DNA from 2 places in the Prochlorococcus sp. MIT 1304 genome. Region 2 is predicted to be linked to the other one. Evidence: predicted binding sites of a transcription regulator. Region 2 holds the regulator's gene; the other holds the start of a gene.

Region 1 (9,243 bases), 750 kb from region 2:
ATTGCTGCAAGTTCATTTTCTTGTCTTTGAGTATTTGTATTTCCAACTGCGTAATATATATCAAGATCATTTTCTACTTTTGCCATTTTTAAAGGTGATGCTTTATTCAGAGTTAATATTACTCAATCTTTCATCATTATTGGGAAAGATTCGATAGGGTGGTCGAAAATAAGACTCATATGTTATTACCTTCACCCCAAATTGCGATTGCATTACTGCTTATAAGTATTGGGATAGTAGTTACTTTTGATATCAAAATTGATCTATTTAAAAGTAAAGAGTAAAAGAAAAAGGTTGGATATCTTGGAAAATATCTACATTAATCTGATCAAATAATTAATCTAAATTAGATTAAGAATAAAAAACACCCTGCAATAAATCCACTTAAATGACCTAATAAACTTACCCCTGGCAAAAAAGAGAGCATCAAACCTATGAGGCATATTGTCTTTGACATTTTTTGAACTTCATAATTGGACTTAAAACCAATTTCTTTACCTAAAAAATATTTCTTTCCATGAAAAGAAGTTAATAGTAAGAATCCAAAAAAAGCATAAATTATTCCACTAAATCCTAAAGCGGCATAATTCGGATATATATTAAAATAAGACAAGATCTTTTCGTAGACCCATAAAATAAAAAAATTTAAAAAAGAGCAAATTAAAATAAATTTCAAATAAAAAAATCTACTTTTAATTTCAAGTCTCATCAAAAAATATCTAGTGATGATTATTCCACCAAGATTACTTAATAAATGATTTAAATCTGCATGAGTTAATATTGATGTAAAAATCCTATGGGGTTGATCACTAATTAATCTTGGTACAAAGTAAAAATATTCTTTATCAATAACGCCAATTAAATCTGTAAAAATAAAAACTGAGATTAAAAAAAATCCAGTTACAAGATATTGCCAATCATATTTTGATATTGAATTATAAAAAGGCATTTTTTAGTTTCAAATCAAAAAATTATCTTCTTAATAGAAAAAAAGAACCTGAAAAGGGTCTTTATTAATATCTTAATTTATATTGCCTTTAGTAAACTTTGCAATGAGAACTTGTTGGGTGGTCTATGCATTCCTTTTCCCAATAATCTTGTCTATGGTCATTAGGTAGTTCATAATTAAAATCATGCATTCTCCAAACATCTGAAGTTGCATTTCTAAGGGCAGTTAATGGAGTGGTGAGTCTCATAAAAACTCCTAGATCTCTACCACTTAATTATCCTCCTATTCAATTAAAATTAATAGAGTATTAATACCCTAGTATTAGCGCTTTATGGTTGTCGCGATTATCTTTTTTCATTAAGTACAATAAGAAATGTTCAGAATTCAAAAAACCTTATCCAATTTGTAGACAATTAGGAGCATAAGACTCGTAAAGGGAATTTATTTGCTCTCTTATTTTTTTTAATTTTATTAGAACTTTTTGTTAAAGAATTAAAATTATAAGGTAAAAAAAACTCTTTTTTATTAAAAGGATAATGATTAAAATCTCTTTAGATGATTTCAAAAAGTATGTAAATAAAATATGAGCAATAAATGGAATGAAAAATATTGGCAGAAAGATTTCTTAAACATGAAGTCACACTCTCCTTCCGATGCAAAACTCTTAATGGGAGGTGTAAAAGGATTAAAAGATGCATGGCGTTTAGGCGTTCTACATGTTGAATACGAAAGACTGAAGAAAATACAGGAGGAACAGCAACAGCAATGACAGAAAAAATAAATTGGCAGAGAGAATTATTAGAAAGTGGAAAATTTAATGATAAATTTTCAAAGAATTTATTAGAAAATGGAGCAAAGAATTTCATGCAAGGAATATATCTTGGATATATGTATTCCAGATGGAGAAAAATTAGAGGATTGGATAAAGATGACCCCATAGAAAACAAAGGTCAAATGCAATCATCTTTTAAAGATTTTGAGAAGAAAATCAAATAAAGATGATACCTACTTACCTCCATAAGAATCTGAATAACCCTAATATTTACAAGCGATTTTGAGGAATCCACCAACACATAATTCGTAAATTAAATATCCACCAACACATTAAAAAATATCCACCAACACATCCACCAACACATTCAGGCATAAACTGGTAAATATTGGACTATATAGGACAAGGAACTTCTTTAAAAACCGATTTTGACTACATTATTGCCCACATAGAACTTTACAGGAAGATAATTAAACGGAGAGGGTGGGATTCGAACCCACGAATAGTTTCCTATTAAACGATTTCGAATCGTTCGCTTTCGACCACTCAGCCACCTCTCCGCCTATTTAATAAGTATGCACGGAATAAATAGAAAATTATGTGCTATATAAAAATCTTAATTTTTAATTCCAACCTGCATCTTTCATCAATCTAATAGCTAAAGAATTTTTTTCTCCAAGTTCTTCTACGGTAACACCATCAGGTGTAAACTCTCCAAAGTTCTTAACTATTTGATTCTGATTAACTTCCTTCAAGGGATGTTCAAAAGTTGGAGCAGCTAAACCTTTACTTCCTTCCGAAGATGCTAAGAATTCAAGCAACTGAATAGCTTCATTTTTATTTGTTGCATATTTTGCAACACCTCCAGCACTAATATTTACATGAGCAGGATTAGGTGTAAGGACCTCTGTTTTTTTTGCATATAAAGCATCTCTTCTTCCATTAACACCAGCCAACATTCTTGCGACATAATAATGGTTAACGATTCCTACCCCGCATTTTTTCTTTGAAACTGCTCTAATTATTGCAATATCCCCTGGGAAAAAAGGTTTTGAAACGTTTGAAATCATTCCGCTTAGCCAAGCTTTAGTAGCTAATTCACCTTTGTTGATTAATTGATTGGCAACTAAAGATTGATTATATGGACTTTTTCTATTTCTTAAACATACTTTCCCTTTTAAAGACGGATCAGCCAAATCAGTGTAGTCATTTATCTTGCTAACATCGACAACTTTTGGATTGGCTATCATTACCCTAACTCTTCTTGTTAATGCATACCATTCCTTACCTGGATCTTTTAATCCAACTGGAACATCATTTTCTAAATTAGAAGATTCTATTGATTGAAGTAATCCAGCTTTGGCTGCATTAGTAATTCTTGCGGCATCTACTAACAATATTAAATCTGCTTGAGAATTCTTCCCTTCTCGTTTCATTCTTTCGATTAAAGAAATTCCCGCTGCCTCGATAAGCCTAACTTTAATTCCTGTTTCTTCTGCAAACTTTTTAAAAACACTTCTATCTGTGTTGTAATGTCTACCCGAATAAACTTTGACTTCTTTTTCTGTTGAATTAGCAGGTATATTAACGTTTAGCAAAAATGTACATGTGAATACTGAAAAAATTATTTTTTTTAGTTTTTGCACTTTTTGAAATTAGTATCTATGGTTACTTTATACCTATAAAAAGAGTTCAAACTTCAAAAGCGAACTTCTATACATCGTGTTGTATCATTTTTTATATTTCATATGAATTATTTAATCCATCAGTTGTTAAACGCTGAAGAAATAAATTTAATAAAAAAAGAATTAGACAAATGTAGTCAACAAGATTGGGAAGATGGGAAAAAAACTGCTGGCAGTCACGCATCAATGGTAAAAAATAATTTACAACTAAATAGAAATACTGAAGTATCAAAAAAAAACGCTCAATTAGTTACTAAAAAAATCCTTTCCAGCCAATTAATAAAAAGTTTTTCTTTACCAAAAAAGATACATGGAATAATGTTTACAAAATCGTCAAAAAATATGCATTATGGGAGACATATTGACAATCCATACATGTCTTCTGGTAGATCAGATTTATCATTTACTATTTCATTGACGAATAAAGATTTTTATGACGGTGGAGAATTAATTATTGAAACAATGAACACAGAAGAAAAATTCAAATTGAATCCTGGAGAGATAATTTTATATCCAAGTTCTTACTTACATGCAGTGAATGAAGTAAATAATGGTGAAAGATTAGTATGCGTGGGTTGGATAGAAAGTTATGTTAAATCTACTGAAAAAAGAGAATATTTATTTGATTTAGACGCAGGTGCAAGAAGTTTACTGTCAAAGCATGGCAGATCTGACGAACTTGATCTTATTTTTAAATCTTATTCAAATCTCTTAAGAGATATCGGGGAGTAAATAGAATCATTTTATACAACAAAAAGAATATTAATTTGAAATTGATTAATATATTAGAAACCTAATTTATCGAATGTCAAAAAAGAGTTCAATTGCAATTTTTATCGCAGCCACAAGCGCATTAGCTATTTCAACGGCGGATAGTAATTCAGTTAAATCAGGTGAAAATGATTTAGGTGGATTAAAAGAATGGAATACTGATATGCCTTTAGATGCAGATTTCATATTAGACGACAATGCTCAAAAAATTGCTGATGAGGCAGCAAAATCAAGTGCTTGTATCCCAATTGGAGAGGGTGAAAATTGCTGGTAAAAATTTAAAAAGTCAAAATAAAAACGCCCAACTGGGCGTTTTTATTTTGTCTAAATTAAATTAGAACTTGAAAGTTGTTTGGAGAACTGTGCCGAAGACATCATCACCATCTGCTCCATTTCTATTAGTTCCACCAAAAATGGTAGGTGTAATAGTAATAGAATCATTAGCTTTGAATTCATAATATGCTTCGTAAGCGAATGGTTCATTAGGTTCGTCTTCGTTCATAGTTGGCTGTCCAAAAGCTACTCCGATTCTGTCATCAGCTTGGAAAATATCCTGCCAAGTTAATCCAGCAAACCATGCTGTTGAATTGTTGGATGCTTCTGGAGCTTCATCATAGTCGGTAGTATCATATCCAAGAGAAACTGCAGGCGTTGCTGTTCCAGTCTCAAGTGGTCTCCACCATCCTCTTAAACCAATTGCAGTAAAGTTAGTTACACCTGTAGTGAAATTGGAAGGGGTATGCTGTTTTGACTCGTAGTAACCATCTGTCCAACCGTTGTATTTATTGTTAACAATCGCAGATACAGACCATTGATCAGTGGTGTAACCTGCCTGAGTAGCCCATGAAGTTTTTGCTTCATTGGTCAAAAACCCTTTCGATGTTCCACTTTCAGATGCCACGTTTTGCTTGGAAACCACGTTAGAACTTACAGCAAAGCCATTATCAGCTTTGTATGCCCAACCAAAACCTGAGTCGGTACTTGCACCATATGCATCGCCATTACCACCAAGAGTAAATTGTTTTGTTACTGGCTTATAGATAGAAGGAGTAGTTCCATGCATATAGTAGTTTTCAATTTTTGGTCCTACCCAGACAGTATTACTATCACCAACTGGGAACGTATACCAGATTTTATCGACTTTAAGTAAATCTCCATATTCAGTACCCATACTTAAGTATGTTCCAAATTCCTTATTAACAAAATTACTAGTGCTGTTACCTGATCTTAGTCTTACGTAAAGATTATCATCACCCGTAAAACTTGAGTTGAGATTCATTGTGTATTGATAAGCAGCTGCTAATACGTCAGTACCATCTGTCTTAACCTTTGAGTGGTCAGTGGCCATCAAACCAAAGACAGCTTTACCATCTAATGTAGTTGTATCTGAGAATCCGCCGGCTTCAAATTCATTTTGTTTAACCTCAAGGCCATCTACACGACCCTTAAGATTTGCAATATCTTCACTAACTTCGTTAATGAATGTTTTACTATCAAATCTGGAAGATTTTGTTTTGCTACGTGAGTAGCTATTCATTTCTTCTAGATTGACTACGTCGGAAGCTTGAGCAGCAACTGGAGCTAATAAGCTCAATGTCGCTCCGGCCACCAACATTTGTTGGAAGAGTTTCATTTTACCTCACACTAAAATAGCCCAAAGAAATTGGGTAACTATACTGTATCGGTACTAACAAATAAGGAAAGAAATATAAGTTTCAAGGCGTTGTAACTTTTTATACAAGCATTGTTTTTCGTGTTTATAAGTTTATTAATTCTTTACCAATGGAAAGTTAAGGAATTCTCTTTCTTCCACCCATGATGATGCAACTTCTCTTGCTAATTTTCGAATCTTTTCAATATATTGAGCACGATCTGTAACTGAGATCACTCCTCTAGCATCTAGAAGATTAAATGTATGACTACATTTCAGAACAAAATCAAGGGCAGGATAAGTTAATTTCTTTTGGATTAAATTATTTGCCTCAGCTTGGTAAATTTCAAATAATTTCCTGAGATTGTCGGCACTAGATTCAGTAAAATTATATGAGCATTGACTTTTTTCAAATTGAAGCCAAATATCGCTATATTTCAAATCCTTATTCCAATTCAAGTCCCAAATACTTTCCTTATTCTGCAAAAACATTGCAATCCTCTCTAGTCCGTAAGTGATTTCAATTGGGATTGGATTACAATCTATACCCCCGCATTGTTGGAAATAAGTGAATTGAGTTACTTCCATTCCGTCCAACCAAACTTCCCAACCTACACCCCAAGCTCCAAGTGTTGGCGACTCCCAATTATCTTCCACAAATCTTATGTCATGATTTCTAGGATTAATTCCAAGAGATTCTAGAGATGTCAAATATTTTTCCTGGATTCCTTCAGGCGAAGGTTTAATTATTACTTGATATTGAAAGTAATGTTGCGCCCTATTTGGATTATCGCCAAAACGTCCATCTGTAGGCCTTCTACATGGCTCAGCATATGCCACACTCCAAGGCTCTGGTCCAATTGCCCTTAAAAAAGTATGGGGATTCATCGTTCCAGCACCCTTTTCAGTATCATACGGCTGCATAATCAAACAACCTTCTTCTGACCAAAAATTATTTAGTTTTTGAATTATATCCTGAAAAAACATTTAATTAAGATAGTGGAAAAATTTAGATCAATGCCAGTAGATATAATAACAAAGCTTTAAGGTAAAAAATATTTTGAAATCCAAGTTATCAGAAATATCATCCTATAAAAAATTGTAATTAAATTAGATTCTTCATAAAACATAAATTAGAAATTTATTACATAAAGAAATCCAATGGCAATGGTCCAAAAGTATCAGATGGTTTGGCATCTTCGTTATACTGACATGTTATTAAAATCCCTTCTCCAAGACCATTTTCAGATCTCATAAAAACATTACCAGTTTTTTGATTAGCTTTTAAAAAAACACAACCATCAGCATGAAGTGAATCTAAATTTCCAAATTTAATTGAGGCATATTTCTTAGAAATTGACTGTAATGATTCAATAGCCCTATTATCGCGAGGCGCCATTATTCCTATTGTTAACCAATCAGTTTTAAGAATATTTGCTTCAAGTTCCTCCGAAAGTTTTTTCACTTGACTATCACTTAATTGAGGCGCAGTTCTAAGATTATTTAAATCAACTAATTTATTTATTTCCATTCTATTTATACAAAAAATCCTTAACCAAATGTTCTACCATTCCAAGCCCACAATGATGCGGGTACATCCTGAAAAGAAAGATAAATCCTATCTATTGGGATTCCCATTTTCTCATATACAAAATCCGATATTGGTTTTGCCATTTCTGAAGGATTTAAAGAACCTATTGACTTGATTTCCAAAAAGCAAGAAGGAGTCGCATCATCAAAATACATTTGACAATTATCATCAATTTTCGCCATAACAAATCTTCTTGATTTTTTAGTTAAAGATGAAATTAGAGTTGAAATTTCTTCGAGTAATTTATCTTTATCATTTACTTTTGCTGAAGTCGAAAGATTAATATAAGGCATTTCTATGCAGCAAGATAATCTTTCTTAGAATCATTTTCTTGATAAACAGTTTTATTTTTTAAATTTCTTTTTGATGAAAGATATGCCATATCGTATGAACTTATTCCGTTTTTATAAGGATTGAAAAGAGCATTTTTAGACCTGTTTTTTTTGCTCCTCTTGAATGCAATCATCATTATTAAATCATTAATTAATAATTTAACTTTTTTTGAATAGATGTCTAGTTTTTTTGAGAATTTTAAATTTATTAAATAAAAATAAATTCCTGATACGCAATTAGAATTTCTATTTACTAGATTTGCTAAATAGTTTCTAAATTAGCTGTTTTGGAAGTTTTAAATAATTATCAAAGGAAAAAACTTGATGAGAGTAATGATGAAGAGTTTTATTCTGATCCAAAATTTGTCTATCATCTAGATGCGAACTTCAGGCGAAAACTTTCAGATTTGTATGAAAGAGAAATTGATAGTTATTCGACTGTCCTTGATTTAATGTCCAGTTGGGATAGTTATTTACCTAAAATGAAAAAATATAAAAAAGTTATAGGACATGGTTTAAACAAGCAAGAACTTGAAAAAAACAAAATTTTTGATTCTTATTGGATACAAAATTTTAATTTAAATCAACAAATTCCGCTTGATGAAGAAAGTGTTGATTATTGCTTAATGGTGGCCGCATGGCAATATTTACAATATCCAGAGAAGTTAACCAAAGAAATTGCAAGAATATTAAGTAGACATGGTAAGTTTATTATTGCTTTTTCAAACAGAGCATTTTGGCATAAAGCTCCCAACATATGGACTTCATCTACTGAAGAAGAGAGGGTTAAATACGTAAGAAAAGTATTAATCTCAAACGGATTTAACGAGCCAAAAATTATCAAAGAATTTAGTGATAAAGCACTTGATATTTTTAATATTTTCAATAAAGACCCATTTTATTGTTTAATCGCGACCAAAGAGTAAATTTTTAATTGCATTCAACTGATCAACAACTCTATAAAAAACTAACAACTATTTTTCATAGCCATAGTTTTAATTTTTTACTAATATTGGATAGTTCAAATTAATCATATGGGTTCTAAAAGAGAAAAATATCCTGAAAAATGTCCTTGGGATCTTGGACCTAATCAACATTTAGCCAAAGAAGAGAACTGGACTTTAAGATTAGGAGAAGCAAATGTATGCTTTAGCAAAAATAAATTAGATAATAACTATTTTCATGTAATTAGTAATGAAAATGAAGAGCAAATTCTAGCTTTTAGGGCAAGACTCTTATACCAAAAACTACTTGATAAAGGGTTTAGATTAGTTGAATAAAAAACCTAATTTAATAAGCATAAATCCTCGAAAACAAACTTTTGCATCTCTTCTTCTTGATTTTGGTTTAAATATTTAATTGTCCTCGATTTTAATATCCAATAATCTTCTTTCCCTACATTTACAAATTCATCCTCGTATTCCAATTTTTCGGAATTCGTCTGAAGTGTATCTGGATTAATTTGTTGACTACTATATTTTTTACTAAGGGA
Region 2 (9,243 bases):
AACAAGGCCATAGAAGGATGTAGGAACAAACAAATAATTGGAGCAGCTTTGGAAACTGAAGTTAATTATTTACCGGAAGATAAAGCTTTAAAAGATTCACTTACTTGGCTAAAAGAATTTGGCAATCAAGATGTAGATTTATTTAGGGATTGGCTTATAGTGTCAAACTTCCAAGTGGTATCCGATTTGGTGGATAATTCTCTGGCTACTGATAACAATGCACTCGGTAAAATTCAAATAAATAAAGCTCAAGGGCAAAAATGTGATAGATGTTGGCACTATCAAAAAGAAACTTTTAATGGAATCCAAAATACAAAATTATGCAAAAGATGTTCAAATATAATTAATTTTGAATTTATTTAAATCCAGTTTTTTTGATTCAAAAAGTAAAGTGAGTTTTGATTTTCTCTTATAAAATTTTCTTCTGTTCCTGTTAATGGTGCTTTATAAAGTTTAAAGTTTGTGATCCTATAAGTAAGTGCTATTACTTTTTTTTCTGAATCTATCTCAATTGGATGAGTTGTTGAGCTACTGTAACCTCTGAAAATAATTATTTCTAATTGTTCTTTTTGATTTTTTTCTCGAAGGAATCCTTCTAGCTTAAGTATCCTATTAGGTATCTCGGAACTTATTCTTTCAAGACTATTTATTAAATCAATTTTTGTCATTTTCTGAGAAACAGGAGTTTCTTCCATTTTTAGGTAATTTGATTATTGACCATTGAAAAAGGCCTAAAGTATAAATTAATAATGAAAATAATCCTAAGAATTTTGATATCGTCTGGGTAAAGTTAGCTCCAAAGAAAAAATTAAATAAGTCTTTCATAATAATATATAAATTTGAAGAAGGCTGAAGCCATATTTCACACGCATCGGAATTAATAAAAGAAAAGCAGCTGAAGTTTTGTAAACTCTGAATAAAGAAATTGAGAGATATAAAAGTTATAGTCCATCTCCATATTTTTGTCGTTGTAGTAAGGGAGTAAGAAAAGTCATATTCTCTTAATTCATCATTAATGTCGTTCCAAAACCAAACTGAAACTGTCATTAATAATGTTGCAATATTTGTTACCACAAGCGCATAATTATATTTTCCTATTAAAAGTAGAAGGCTTATAAAAAATAAAATGGATACTTTCCAATAAATTGATAGAAGTTTAATAACTGCTTTATTTCTTTTTTTAATTGACCAGATGGATAGAGTAAAAGGAATACCAAGAAGGAAAATTATTGAAAGTTGAAATGATAGCCAAATAGAAAGTTGATTAAAAACGTCCAAAACTTTTTCTTTTTAAATACATAATAATTAAACATCAAACTGTTACTTTTGAACTTACTATTGTCATAGTTATGAATATTATGCATCCTTATATTATTGCCTAGGAATATATTGATAATTGTATGAGACAGCATGTTAATCCCCTTAGTAGTAATTTCAATCAAATCGAGAAATTACCTTCTTTGAGCGAAATGTTTGGTGATTCTAAATCGAATCTTCATTTGGATATAGGCTGTGCGGCTGGTGAGTTTCTATTTGATTTAGCTTTAGGTAATACCAGTTGGAATTATTTAGGAATTGAAATTCGTGAGAAATTAGTCAAAAATGCAAAATTAAAAGTGATTGAAAGAGAAATCAAAAATCTATATTTTATATTTGGTAATGCTAATAATATTTTGAATGATATGCAAAATAAATTTATTATCAAAAATATAAAAAGTATTTCTTTTTATTTCCCTGATCCCTGGTTTAAAAAGAGGCATTATAAAAGGCGTGTAATTCAGCCAGGATTTGTTAATATGCTCTCAAATTCATTGCAAAAAGGGACCCTAATTTTTATAAAAACAGATGTAAAGGATTTATTCAATTATATGGATTGCACCATATCAAGTAATTTTCATTTTAAGACAATAGATAAAAAAGATTTTAATTATTCTGAAAGTTTTAATCCAATTAAATTAAAAACTGATCGGGAAAAGTATGTGATTTATAACCAACTTGATATTTATGAAAAAATTTATATAAAAATTTAATTCATGATTAATATCTTATTTTATCAATTTCTAAAAAGAGTTTGTTCGTTATTTCGCTTGATAAAGAATCAACTTTCTCATGATTTTTGGCCTCAACTAGAACTCTCATTACAGGTTCTGTACCGCTAGGCCTTATATAAACTCTACAATTTTCCGAATATATTGTCTGAAAATTTTTTATAGATTCATCAATTAAGATTTTGTTTTCTGGATTTAATTTATTAAAATTAAAACCTAATTTAATATTAGTTAGTTTTTGAGGGAAAGGTTCGAAACTACTTTTAAGCCAATCATTTAAATTAATATTTTTCTTTTTACAATATTTGGAAATTTGAAGTGCTGTCAATATCCCATCACCAGAAAAGTTATTAATTTTTGAAAGTATATGACCTGATTGCTCACCTCCCAAAACAGATCTTTTTTTCTTAATTGCGTCATGAACATATTTATCTCCTACATCAGTTCTATATAAAATTCCACCAATTTTCTTCCAGGAATTTTCAAAACCTAAGTTTGCCATTTCTGTCGATATTAGTAAATTATTTGTGAGAAGTTTTTGTTCCATAAGTTCTCTACCCCAAAGAAAAAGAATATGATCTCCATCCAGCACATTCCCTTTTGAATCGATTCCAATTACTCTATCGGCATCTCCATCGAAGCTGAATCCCATATCCGCAGGACTCTCTCTTATTGCTTTTTTTAATGGTTCGAGGTTAGTAGAACCACAATTCAAATTAATTTTCAAACCATTTTTAGAGTTATTGATAACCTTTACATCGGCACCAAGAGACTGAAAAATTTTTCTTGCGCAAGTTGTTGCTGATCCATAGCATGTGTCTAGTATTATTCTCAACCCGCTTAAACTTTCTCCATCCATTGTTTGGATTAGGCTTTTAATATAAGTATCCATAAGATCTTTATTGGCTTTTAGGGGAACCACTTTTGTAGGAATTGATATATTTTGTTTTGACTCTTCAATTATTTTTTGAATTTTATTTTCAAAGATTTTAGTAATTTTTTGACCATTATGATCAAAAATTTTTATGCCATTATATTCTGGCGGATTATGACTTGCAGATATCATAATCCCACTACTTAGGTTCTCTTCTTTGATTAAATAAGGTATAGCTGGGGTAGGGCAGATTCCAAGATTTATAAATTTTTTACCACTTTCATTTATACCTTGTGTTATTGCCTGAAGCAGAATATTTCCACTAATTCTTGTATCTCTTCCAATTAATATTGGATTTTTATTTTCCAAAGTCGAACCTAGAGCATAACCTACTTTGTAGGCTAGAGAATAAGTTATCTCTTCATTAAATCTTCCTCTTATTCCATCAGTTCCAAAGATTGATTGCATAATTAAATTTCAGTAATCAAAGAAATTTTTGATAGCTATTCAATCCTTATTTTATCAGTTGATTAAAAGCTTATAGATTTCAATTCTCTATATTCGTTTGGCTTATTTAAGATACCCTTAATTAATAATACCTTAATAGTGCAATCTAAAAGTCAAGAACCAATTTTCAAGACAAATTTAAAAATAATAATTGTTTTGATTATATCTGTTTTTATTATTTCAATGCTTTTGTTTAAAAATTTATTTTTCAAATCAACTTATCTTCTAAAGAGTTTTGGAGAATTATCTGTTGACCCTGAAATAGCTTTTACAAATAATAAACCTACATTTCTGGAATTTTATGCAGATTGGTGTGAAGTTTGCAAAGAAATGGCTCCACAAGTTTCTTCTCTTAAAGATGAATATGAAAAAGATATTAATTTTGTTTTTTTAAATGTTGATAATCAAAAATGGGGTAATTACATCAAAAAGTTTTCTGTCAATGGGATTCCTCAAGTTAATCTTTTTGATAAGAAAGGCAATTTAATATCTACTTTTATTGGTAAACAAGATGAAATAAAAATAAGAGAATCTATTAATAATTTAGAAAAAGAAGAGAATCCCTATGAGGAAATTGTTAATGCTGAATTTTCAATAATTCAAGAAAATAAAAAAAATGAGGTTAATCCTCGTAGTCATGGATAATTTTTACCATCCTAAAGATTTTGATACAATAGGAAAACTTTTTTTAAAAATCGACTTGCAATTCTGAGCGATAGACTTGTGTTCTTTTTGGGTGCCGTTAGCTGATCTTAAATGAATGTAATGGATCCACGATCTACATGATCCAGACATATAGATTCTTGTTGGAGTAGCTAATGGTAAAACAAATCTCGCACATTCTTTTGCTACGCCTTCAGCGAGTAAATCTTCATATAATTCTGATGCAGCCTGAAAATGTAAACCAATTTTTTCATTGAATCTTTTTTTTAACTCATCAGGGAGATCGGGGATTGAATTTTGCCTATTTTTGAAATCTTGACGCCTTAGTTCTGGTAAGGGAATATTACCCAATTGAGAACTATCTGCATATCTCTGTGAAAATTCCTGGAAAGTAAATGATCTATGTCTTAAAATTTGTGCAGCGATACCTCTGTTGGTTTCTATTTGTAAAGTCATAAATGACTGTTCGAAAACGCTCCAATGTTCATTTTTAATGCAATAACTCAATAATTTTGAGTAGTCCTCATTTTCCTGATTTTTTGGGTTACTAACTCTTGCAATGTAAGCCATTGTTTTTTCTGCATCAGGAGTTAGCGAAATTAGTTCAACTTTACTCATTTTAGATTTTCGCTAGAGTCACCTTTTCTGGTTGGTTTTGATATTTACCTCTTCTATCTTCATAGGTTGTAGAGCATGGATCACCTTCAAAAAAGAGTAGTTGGCAAATGCCTTCTTCTGCATAAATTCTGCAATCTGCACCAGAACTATTACTAAACTCTAAAGTTAGATGACCTTCCCAACCTGCTTCTGCAGGTGTCGTGTTAACAATAATTCCTAGTCTTGCGTAAGTGCTTTTGCCAATACAGATCACAGTTATATTTTCTGGTACTTTCATCTTTTCTAAAGCCACTCCTAAACCATAGGAGTGAGCAGGAAGAATAAAAAAGTCTCCATCATTGTCATGGTGAAGAACAGTTTTTTCTAAATTATTAGGATTAAATTTTTTGGGATTCATCACAGTCCCAGGGATATGTCTGAAAATTAGGAATTCTTTTGATGAAAGTCTTAAATCATATCCATAGGATGAACATCCGTAACTCAAAACTGGCTTTTGTTTATTGTCAGGTTCAAGATGCCTCACTAAATTTGATTGAAAGGGCTTTATCATTCCTTCCGAGGCTTTTTGATTTATCCAGAGATCATTCTTTAGCATAGTTTTATGAGCGAAGTTCAGTAATTTGGTTGGCCATTAATAATAGATCTTTGGGTATATCTGTACCAGTAAGGATTACATCTCCTGATATAAATCGGTTTTCAAGTGTTGAAATCAAATCATCTTTATCGATAATTTTCATGTCAATAGCTAAAAAAATTTCATCAAGTATCATTTGTTCATACTCTCCAGACTGTAGTTTTTTTTTGCAAAAATTCCATAATTCAAAAGTAGATTCATGAATAGATTTTTTTAAATTTTTATTATTTTCAATTTCTTCAGAATTGTATTGATCAAAAGAATGTGATGATCTTACCCAGGTCAAATTACCGCATAGCTTTACTGCATTATCAATTCCTTGCTTGACTCCTCCTCTCATAAATTGTATTAAGAGCACTTTTCTGCCAAGAGCAGCATTTCTTAGAGAGTCTCTAATGATAGATGGGTAACTTCCTCTGTATGATGATTGATAAATTTGAATTTGCCCATTTTGCGTAAATTTTTGTCTGTTGATTTTGTTAGAAGTATTTATATTTACAACATCAAGATTACTTTTGGAATATAGATGAGATGAACTAATTACCATTATTTAAATTCTTTCTACATGCAGTATAATTAGAATCTATTGACACTGCATATAGTGTAATTTTACTTAAAAAAGGGTTAATCAAGTACAAACTGATTTTTAAAGGGTTATCAATAAACCAATAAGAATTTAAAATTGTTACTGTTGATACAAGAAATTTTAGAGTGCCTCCTTAAATTTTTTAATAGTAAAGATATTTATGATACCTGCTTCACGAGGATTCAACCGCTTTAGTTCGCAACAGTCAGGACAAAGTAAAATCAATTCTGTTGGAGAACGTTTCCCAATTAATAGAACTTTAATGGAAGTGATTAAAGGTCTAGATGGAGCAAACACAGAAATGGTTGAAAGATCTAAAACAATATTTTTCCCTGGGGACCCTGCTGAAAAAGTTTATCTCATAAGAAGAGGTGCAGTAAGATTGTCAAGAGTTTATGAGTCAGGTGAAGAAATAACTGTTGCTCTTTTAAGAGAGAATAGTCTCTTTGGTGTTTTATCTCTTCTAACAGGCCATAGATCTGATCGTTTTTACCATGCCATAGCATTCACAAGAGTTGAAATGATAACAGCACCTGCAAATTCTGTTTTAAGAGCTATAGAGGAAGATGCATCAGTAGGACTACTTCTTTTACAGGGCCTTTCTAGTAGGATCCTGCAAACTGAAACTATGATAGAAACTCTTACACACAGAGATATGTCTTCTCGTTTAGTAAGTTTTTTAATGGTTCTTTGTAGAGACTTTGGAGTTGCAGGTGAAAAAGGTATTACAATAGATCTAAGGCTTTCACATCAGGCAATTGCTGAAGCTATTGGTTCTACAAGAGTAACCATTACAAGATTATTGGGAGATTTAAAGGATTCAGGGCTTCTGAATATTGAAAGAAAAAAGATCACAGTATTCGATCCAATTGCTCTTGCAAAAAGATTTAATTGATTCATCATTAATTATGATGTACTGAGTGTATACAAAAATGTGGCTTGGATTTTAATTGTTTTTTTAATATTTTTAGGGGGACTTATTGCACCATTTGGGGATATTCTTGGAACAAAGATCGGAAAAGCAAGATTTAGTATTTTAAAATTAAGACCGAAAAAAACAGCAACTATAATAACTATAATTACAGGAGGGTTTATTAGTTCAATATCAATAGGGTTATTGATTTTAGTTAGTGAAGAATTTAGGCAAAGGCTTTTTGTGGATATTCCTTTGTTGCAAAAAACTTTAGATAAAAGTAAAAAAGCTTTAGTCCCTTTACAGAAAGAGCGAAAAGAACTTGAAAGTAAAATTATTCAAAAAGAAAACGAGTTAAATCAATTAAAAAGTAGTATTAAAGAATTTAGGAGAGGCAATATTGTTATTAAAAGAGGGCAAACTTTATTTATTGCTGAGGTTAATTCCAGCTCAAATATAAAACTAGACTTAACAAAAATCTATAATGAAGCTGATAAATTTGTTAGAAAAATTGTTTTCCCGATTAATAAAGATGCAAAAAATATTCTTTTGTGGAGACCTAGTGATATCTCAAAAATTGAGACAATAGCTTCTAGAGGCGGCGACTGGATTTTATTAATTAAATCAGCAACAAATGTTTTAAAAGGGGATAATTATGTGTTTGTATCTCCTGATTTATTAGAGAATAAATTTATAGTCAAAAAAGGAGATGTCATTACAAGTGCAATTATGGAAAAAAGTGATTTAAATTTTAAAGAAATAAATTTAAAAATAAAATCACTGTTAAGAGAAACAAGGGATGAAATTAAGTCAAAAGGTTCACAAGTTGTTGAAATTAATACAAATGGAAATTTTGTAAAAAAAATTAGAGACTTTCTTCAAGAAAATCAAAATGTAAATTTTATGTTAGAAGTAGTATCTTTGAGAGATAGCAAAACTGTAGAACCCATAGTCGTTGAAATTAATATTGTAAAGATTGCATCTTAAATGGCTAGAGTAGTAACTATTGATCCTGGAAAAAGTAAATGCGGCTTAGTCCTAGCGGAAATTAGTGAAAAAAAAGTTTACAAAGCGATCATCCTGAAAAGTGAATTACTTGAGAATTATCTTAGAAATTTAATTTCCGCTGAGGATATAGAACAAATTATTATTGGCAATGGCACCACCAGTAGAGAAATTAGAGAAAAACTACATTTCTTTAAAAAAGAAATAATAACTTTTGAAGAAAAAAATACTACCTACAGGGCTAAAGCGAGATATTTTGAACTTTTTCCAATTAGTGGCCTGAAGTTTTTAATACCTAGAGAAATTTTTATTCTTAATAAAAACCTTGATGCCATATCAGCTTTGATTATTTTAGAGGATTACTGCAGAATGAAGTTTACTTTGAATCAGAATATAGATTTTAAAACTTGGCTGAAATAGTGAATTTATATTCATTCCCTGCTTCTAGTTCATAATCTTTTTTTAGTAAAAACCTCAATAAGGCATCCTCAATTAAAGCTCTTCCCAAAGGTGGATTTACTGTTAGTAAACCTTTATGAAAAGACCATATAAAAGTCCACCGAAATTGACTAGCTTTTACAACCCCCTGAATTTGCTTTTTTGAGAAGGAATATTCCTTAACACTTACATTGGCAATCGTTTCAGGTTTTGAACGCATTACTTAAGGTTAGTCTTGGTTAAAAGAGTTTAATTCATTAATTATATGATCTTCTTTTTTAGTATTTAGATGTTCGAGGGATTCTATTACTCTCTTAAACACTTTATCCAATATTAATTTTTCTTCTAGAGAAATATTTCCTAATACATGTGAAATAGTATTGAAATTATTTTCTCCTTTTATTAGGGGAGGTGACCCAATACCAATTCTTATTCTCTTAAAGTTTTGTGACTGCAATTGTTCAATGATGCTTTTAAGCCCGTTATGTCCACCTGAGCTTCCTTTTCTTCTAAATCTTATTTTTCCAAGGGGAAGATCTTTATCATCGACTATTATAAAAATTTGATCTAAGTTTACTTTGTACCAATCAACGATTGCTCGGACAGCATAACCACTGTTATTCATAAACGTATTTGGTAAAAATAACCTAAAGGTGTAGTTATTGATTTGAAATTCTGAGCAGGAACTTTTAAGTTTATCTTTTAATAAAAAATTTGAATTATATTTTTTTGAGAGCTTTTCAAGCAGCAAAAAACCTATATTGTGTCTACTGTTGTAATATTTTTTCCCAGGATTCCCAAGTCCAATTAAATATATTTCATGCATGATGTATATCTAAATCTCACTTAATTGAGAATTATAAATATATATAAACTATAACTAATTAAAAAAACAAAATTTCAAAAAAAGTTATTTAGCGATAACTATGTGAAATAAATAACTTCTTGAGAAAATTT

The links. The regulator NtcA, encoded in region 2, controls nitrogen genes in cyanobacteria. The targets are predictions, from matches to a motif close to GTANCNNNNGNTAC.
Region 1: the regulator NtcA is predicted to act here: its motif matches at 3,380-3,393, upstream of SIB45_RS09425 (Fe2+-dependent dioxygenase).

What each region holds. Positions count from the first base shown of each region.
Region 1 is NZ_CP138974.1:1,631,533-1,640,775, forward strand. Features, by position in the region: gene SIB45_RS09385 (hypothetical protein) at 1-86, opposite strand, end outside; gene SIB45_RS09390 (hypothetical protein) at 159-284, shown strand; gene SIB45_RS09395 (rhomboid family intramembrane serine protease) at 347-949, opposite strand; gene SIB45_RS09400 (hypothetical protein) at 1,038-1,196, opposite strand; gene SIB45_RS09405 (hypothetical protein) at 1,533-1,718, shown strand; gene SIB45_RS09410 (hypothetical protein) at 1,715-1,945, shown strand; tRNA gene SIB45_RS09415 (tRNA-Ser) at 2,197-2,281, opposite strand; gene SIB45_RS09420 (extracellular solute-binding protein) at 2,345-3,367, opposite strand; gene SIB45_RS09425 (Fe2+-dependent dioxygenase) at 3,470-4,138, shown strand; gene SIB45_RS09430 (hypothetical protein) at 4,212-4,451, shown strand; gene SIB45_RS09435 (iron uptake porin) at 4,512-5,810, opposite strand; gene glyQ (glycine--tRNA ligase subunit alpha) at 5,946-6,815, opposite strand; gene SIB45_RS09445 (DUF1824 family protein) at 6,973-7,359, opposite strand; gene SIB45_RS09450 (phenylpyruvate tautomerase MIF-related protein) at 7,380-7,712, opposite strand; gene SIB45_RS09455 (hypothetical protein) at 7,715-7,888, opposite strand; gene SIB45_RS09460 (methyltransferase domain-containing protein) at 8,039-8,677, shown strand; gene SIB45_RS09465 (hypothetical protein) at 8,786-9,031, shown strand; gene SIB45_RS09470 (DUF3386 domain-containing protein) at 9,037-9,243, opposite strand, start outside.
Region 2 is NZ_CP138974.1:742,858-752,100, forward strand. Features, by position in the region: gene ileS (isoleucine--tRNA ligase) at 1-363, shown strand, start outside; gene SIB45_RS04040 (hypothetical protein) at 360-695, opposite strand; gene SIB45_RS04045 (DUF3177 family protein) at 655-1,278, opposite strand; gene trmB (tRNA (guanosine(46)-N7)-methyltransferase TrmB) at 1,401-2,030, shown strand; gene SIB45_RS04055 (phosphoglucosamine mutase) at 2,038-3,390, opposite strand; gene SIB45_RS04060 (thioredoxin domain-containing protein) at 3,529-4,074, shown strand; gene thyX (FAD-dependent thymidylate synthase) at 4,078-4,710, opposite strand; gene dcd (dCTP deaminase) at 4,712-5,305, opposite strand; gene SIB45_RS04075 (cob(I)yrinic acid a,c-diamide adenosyltransferase) at 5,310-5,891, opposite strand; gene ntcA (global nitrogen regulator NtcA) at 6,091-6,825, shown strand; gene SIB45_RS04085 (DUF3084 domain-containing protein) at 6,865-7,830, shown strand; gene SIB45_RS04090 (hypothetical protein) at 7,831-8,268, shown strand; gene SIB45_RS04095 (DUF3146 family protein) at 8,249-8,506, opposite strand; gene pth (aminoacyl-tRNA hydrolase) at 8,516-9,112, opposite strand.